2 regions of the Pseudoalteromonas fenneropenaei genome follow, and region 1 is predicted to be linked to the other one. Evidence: predicted binding sites of a transcription regulator. Region 1 holds the regulator's gene; the other holds the start of a gene.
The links. The regulator NrdR, encoded in region 1, represses ribonucleotide reductase genes. The targets are predictions, from matches to a motif close to AAACACNANATNTNGTGTTT.
Positions count from the first base shown of each region.

Region 2: a site for NrdR is predicted at 1,174-1,193, ahead of nrdG (anaerobic ribonucleoside-triphosphate reductase activating protein). Genes of this name have one in related genera too.

Region 1 covers NZ_JBHRSD010000013.1:16,492-19,653, reverse strand. Annotated here, with positions in the region: gene glyA (serine hydroxymethyltransferase) at 197-1,453, shown strand; gene nrdR (transcriptional regulator NrdR) at 1,551-2,003, shown strand; gene ribD (bifunctional diaminohydroxyphosphoribosylaminopyrimidine deaminase/5-amino-6-(5-phosphoribosylamino)uracil reductase RibD) at 2,004-3,122, shown strand; gene ACFOEE_RS08155 (riboflavin synthase) at 3,130-3,162, shown strand, end outside.
Region 2 covers NZ_JBHRSD010000015.1:4,940-8,101, reverse strand. Annotated here, with positions in the region: gene ACFOEE_RS09820 (hypothetical protein) at 1-6, opposite strand, end outside; gene mog (molybdopterin adenylyltransferase) at 432-959, opposite strand; gene nrdG (anaerobic ribonucleoside-triphosphate reductase activating protein) at 1,222-1,674, shown strand; gene nrdD (anaerobic ribonucleoside-triphosphate reductase) at 1,680-3,162, shown strand, end outside.

The sequences.
Region 1 (3,162 bases):
AAAATTAATTTAATTGCTGCTTTTTATAATATTTATTAATGTTTAAATTTAAAAATATCATTGTCAAAAGGCTGTGAATTAAATTCATTCCTTGTTTAAATATGTTCAAGCTCGAAGCGCCCCTAATGCGTAGGCAATAGGAGATTTTGCGCGTACAATATTGCTTTTCATACCATACGTGTACCTAGGAGACCCCATGTTAGAACGTAGCATGAATATTGCTGATTTTGATCCTGAATTGTTTGCGGCAATTGAAGCAGAAACAGCGCGTCAAGAAGAACATATCGAATTGATCGCGTCTGAGAACTACTGCAGCCCACGCGTACTTGAAGCTCAAGGTTCGCAATTAACCAACAAATATGCTGAAGGTTATCCAGGTAAGCGTTATTACGGTGGTTGTGAGCACGTTGATGTAGTTGAACAATTGGCAATTGACCGTGCATGTGAACTTTTCAAGTGTGATTACGCAAACGTTCAACCACACGCAGGTTCTCAAGCAAACGCGGCGGTTTTCCAAGCTTTACTTAAGCCGTTAGACACCGTGTTAGGTATGAGCCTAGCGCACGGTGGTCACTTGACGCACGGTTCGCACGTCAACTTCTCTGGTAAGTCTTACAATGCTGTACAATACGGCTTAAACCCAGAAACAGGTGAAATCGATTACGCACAAGTAGAAGCTTTGGCACTTGAGCACAAACCAAAAATGATCATCGGTGGTTTCTCAGCGTACTCAGGTATTGTTGATTGGGCTAAATTCCGTGAAATCGCTGACAAAGTAGGCGCATACTTACTTGTCGATATGGCGCACGTTGCAGGTCTTGTTGCAGCTGGTATCTACCCAAGCCCATTACCGCATGCGCACGTTGTTACGACAACTACGCACAAAACACTAGCGGGTCCGCGTGGTGGTTTGATCCTGTCAGCTTGTGGCGATGAAGAAATCTACAAAAAGCTAAACAGCGCGGTATTCCCAGGCGGCCAAGGTGGTCCTCTGTGTCACGTTATCGCAGCAAAAGCAGTAGCATTCAAAGAAGCGTTACAACCAGAATTCACTGACTACCAAGTACAAGTCGTGAAAAACGCACAAGCTATGGTGGCAGTGATGCAGGCGCGTGGTTATGACATCGTATCTGGTAAAACAGATAATCACTTGTTCCTACTTGACCTAATCAAGAAAGACATCACAGGTAAAGATGCAGACGCTGCTTTAGGTAATGCATTTATTACAGTAAACAAAAACTCAGTACCAAACGATCCACGTTCACCGTTTGTGACGTCAGGTCTACGTATTGGTTCACCGGCGATTACGCGTCGTGGCTTTAAAGAAGCAGAAGCAAGTGAACTTGCGGGCTGGATCTGTGACGTTTTAGACAACATCACAGACACTTCAGTACAACTTGCTGTACGTGAAAAAGTAAAAGCGATTTGTGCTAAGTTCCCAGTTTACGCATAAACTAAATGCTTAAGCAGAAACGTTTTTTGCTGAAACGTTTTTTGCTATGATAAGGCCGCCTTTGTAGCGGCCTTTTGTTTATGGGGAAACTCAGACTATGCACTGTCCTTTTTGTACGGCGAAAGAGACTAAAGTTATCGACTCACGTTTAGTAGGTGAAGGCCACCAAGTGCGTCGTCGTCGCGAATGTATTGAATGCCATGAACGTTTTACCACCTTCGAAGGGGCTGAGTTAGTAATGCCGCGGGTGATTAAACAAGATGGCTCGCGTGAACCTTTTAACGAAGATAAGCTTCTTAACGGCTTACATCGCGCGTTAGAAAAACGCCCTGTCAGTACAGAGCAAATCGAAGAAGTGATCCACAAAATTAAATCTGAGCTGCGCGCAACGGGCGAGCGCGAAGTGCCAAGCCACTTTATTGGTGAGTTGATCATGGAAGCACTGAAAAAGCTCGATAAAGTTGCCTATGTACGCTTTGCGTCAGTGTATCGCTCGTTCGAAGACATCAAAGAGTTTGGTGAAGAAATCGCGAAGCTAGGAGAGCACTAAGTGAGCGAGCTGCAACAATTTACTGCCCAAGATGAACAATTTATGCGCCGTGCCATTGCACTAGCTGCGCACGGGCAATATACCACGACCCCGAATCCAAATGTTGGCTGCGTTATTGTCAAAGATGGCGAGATTGTCGGCGAAGGGTTTCACATCCGTGCCGGTGAAGGCCATGCTGAAGTACATGCCTTAAAAGCTGCTGGCGACAAAGCCAAAGGCGCAACGGCCTACGTTACCTTAGAACCTTGTAGCCATTATGGCCGCACGCCCCCTTGCGCTGAAGGGCTTATCAAAGCGGGCGTCAGCAAAGTGATTGCGGCTATGGTTGATAACAATCCACAAGTTGCTGGCAAAGGTATGGCAATGCTGAGTGCAGCAGGTATCGAAACCGCTTACGGCTTACTTGGCGATGAGGCCAGAGCGCTTAACTTAGGCTTTTTTAAACGTATGGCGACGGGTATGCCGTATGTGACTTGCAAACTTGCGGCGAGTTTGGATGGTAAAACTGCACTCGAAAACGGCGAAAGTAAGTGGATCACCGGCCCACTCGCGCGTGAAGATGTACAACGTTTTCGGGCTAAAAGCTGCGCGATTATTTCTGGCGCCGATACTATTTTGGCGGACGATGCGCAGCTTTCGGTGAGAAGTCATTTTTACCCTGAGTTGCAAGACACTATCCGCCAGCCTTTACGAGTCATTTTTGATTCGCAAAACCGCCTGACGCCAGACTTGGCCTTGTTTCAAACCGAGGGGCCGGTTTTATTACTCAGAAACTCCACCCAGCCGCTTGATAATTCACCACACTGGCCTCATTTCGTTGAGCAGTGTCAAGTTGAGAGCCGTAATGGCAAAATTTGCCCAACCGCGGTCCTTAAATTGTTAGCACGGCGAGGAATTAATCACGTTTGGCTTGAAGCCGGGCAAACCCTTGCTGGGGTGTTTCATGAAGCGGGTTTGATTGATTCGTATGTGGTCTATTTGGCGCCGAAGATTATTGGTAATGCAGGACGCGGCTTGTTTGCAGTGCCACCTTTAATGGCTCTCGCGCAGGCAACCACACTGACTTTTAGCGATGTAGTGCAAATCGGCAGCGATTTACGCATTACCGCGCTTAAATAGGATAAGTATGTTTACAGGTATTATAGAAGCCACTGGCACA
Region 2 (3,162 bases), on a different contig from region 1:
TTTCATATAATATTCCCTTTTATTGATGTTTAAATGTTAACTATAGACGCAAAACCCAACCTTGGCGAAGCAGCTAACAATCTTAATCTACGAGCGAGTCGGTCGTTTTTCTGCCGCTAACCGCCTCTAGTTTCTACTTACCGATTTTTTATCATATTGGATAACTTATTGCTACAAGTAGCTTTATGCCTTCAAAGCTAAAATTGCTTTGGGATAAAAACGACCAAATCGCTCGTTTTCCTGACTATATGAGAAACTTGTAACAAAGAAGCCAAAAATAGACAAAGCGAAGATTGCTATTCGCTCGATTGAGACCCTAACTCATTTTGGGGCAGAAACGAGTTACGCTGAAGGCCAGCTTTTGGCACAAAGTACTTCTTTAAAAAGCGAGGAGTGAACTCTCGCTTAAAAGAAATGCTCAAGCCCCTTAACTATGATTTTGGGCGAAATACCTTAATCACGGACTCATCGCAGGTAATAAACGGCCCTTCTAATAAATCAATGCAATAGGGAACTGCAGGGAATACCGCATCTAGACATTGGCGGATCGCTTTGGGTTTACCCGGCAGATTGATGATGAGTGACTTATTGCGAAGCCCTGCGGTTTGCCGAGAAAGAATGGCCGTTGGAACGTATTTTAAACTCTCTTGTCGCATTAGCTCCCCAAAACCCGGCATCATTTTATCACACACCGCTTCAGTGGCTTCTGGGGTGACATCCCGCTTGGCAGGTCCCGTGCCGCCTGTGGTGATGATAAGGCTGCATTGCTCGTTGTCGGCCAGTTCACACAAGGCTTGCTCGATAAGGGGTTGCTCATCTTCAACCAATCGATATACGGGTTGCCAGTCTGAGGTGAGGTAAGCCTTTAAAGTATCTTCAATCGCTGGGCCCGAAAGGTCGTCGTATTGACCGCGACTTGCTCTATCGCTCACCGTCAAAATACCAATTTTGGTCGTCATACCTGTCCTTTATGCTTGCTAAAAGGGCAGTCTAACAAACATCCATGGTGGAAAAACTCCCTCTAAGTAGGTAGTGAGTGGTAGTTGCTTTTGGTAGGCCACTCGTCGTGCTTTTTATTGATAATTCATCCTTTATAACTACCCACATTTTCACCTTGGTTGCTAGCTGTATTGTTTGATCTAGATCAAGTTGGTCACTGGCTTAAAAAACGACAGATACTATATATTGTGCTTACTGAGCTTTGTAACACTAAATATAGTTATGTTTAATGTATTGGAACCCCAAGTTTGTTTTCAAGAAGTGCCTAACGAAATCGCGCTTGGGTTTGTCTGTACTGGCTGCCAACTTGGGTGCAAAGGGTGTCATAGCCCACAAAGCTGGAATGCAAATTTAGGCACGCCTTTAACCCAAACTGTATTTGCAGGTTGGTTGCGCCGATATGAGGGGTTAATTACCTGCGTGGTGTTTTTTGGGGGAGAATGGCAAGAGCATCGGCTGTTACCACTACTGCGTTACGCGCAAAGCCAAGGTTTAAAAACCTGTTTGTACACCGGCTTAGACTACGTGTCAGAGCAACTTAAAAACGAGCTGACGTATCTCAAAACGGGCCGTTATATCCAATCACTTGGCGGCCTTGGGCAACATTCAACCAATCAAAAGTTTATTGATGTTGCTTCGGGTCAACTACTCAATTCTTACTTTATAAAAGGGTGAACATCATGCCTGCGCTATCACAACAACAACTTGAACAAAAAATAAGCTTTATAAACAACTATTGTCATGCAGTTAACCCGGCTGATGGGTCGACGATGGATGCCAATGCCAATGTGACCAGTAAGAATATAGCCACGCTCGAATCTGAATTAATGAAAGACTACTTTATTCAGGTTAATCGCGCCTTAGTCAGTCAGAAGATTAAGGCGTTATTTGGTGACGCGCTCGCACAAGAGTACATTCGGCAAATTGAAGCGCATGAGATTTATGTTCACGATGAAACCAGCCTCAAACCCTATTGTACTTCGATTACTATGTATCCGTTTTTATTGGACGGACTGACCAAACTCGGTGGCGAGTCTAAAGCGCCAAAACATTTAGAGTCGTTTTGTGGTAGCTTTGTTAATTTAGTTTTTGCAATTAGCGCACAATTTGCGGGAGCCGTCGCCACGGTCGAGTTTTTACTGTATTTCGATTATTTTGCGCGTCAGGACTACGGTGATGACTATCTTGTCACGAGCAAAACGCAGATAGAAAACCATCTTCAGCATGTGGTGTATGCGCTCAACCAACCGGCGGCCGCACGCGGTTATCAAAGTGTGTTTTGGAATATTTCTTTGTATGACGAGCCATATTTTGAGGCGATGTTTGGGCACTTTGTTTTTCCTGATATGACTTCGCCTAATTGGGCAACGGTCAGCGCGTTGCAACACTTTTTCCTAAACTGGTTTAATCACGAGCGCACCAAAGCAATTTTGACCTTCCCGGTGGTTACCGCTGCCATGTTGGTGAATGAGGGGGCGCCTGTCGATAAACGGTTTGCCAACCTTTGCGCGCAGAACTTAAGTGAGGGTGGGCAGTTTTTTGTGTATCAATCCGAAAACCCTGACTCTTTGGCGTCGTGTTGCCGACTCAGAAATGAAATTAGCGATCATAGCTTCTCTTACAGCCTCGGGGCGGGCGGGGTATCGACTGGGTCGATTAATGTGATTACGCTCAATATGAATAGGCTAGTGCAGGATGGACGAGATTTGGCGAGTGAAGTGCAAAAGCTGCACAAGTATCAAATCGCCTATCGACAACTGATGGAAGAATATCAATGTGCAGGCATGTTACCGGTTTATGATGCTGGGTTTATCTCATTCAAAAAGCAGTTTTTAACGATTGGTATTAATGGCTTAGTAGAAGCAGCAGAATTTTTGGGGTTGGATATTTCAGTAAATTCCGATTACACAAATTGGGTGCAAGCGCAGTTACAGGTTATATATGCAGAAAACCGTAAGGCTTCGCAAGAAACTGGGTATTTGTTTAATACCGAATTTGTTCCGGCCGAGAACTTGGGGGTCAAAAATGCCAAGTGGGATAGCAAAGCAGGCTACGAAGTGCCAAGGGATTGCTACAACAGTTACTTTTACCGAGTTGAGGATGAAGCGTTAAACCACTTAGATAAATTTATTTTGCACGGCAAAGCCATCACACAATATCTAG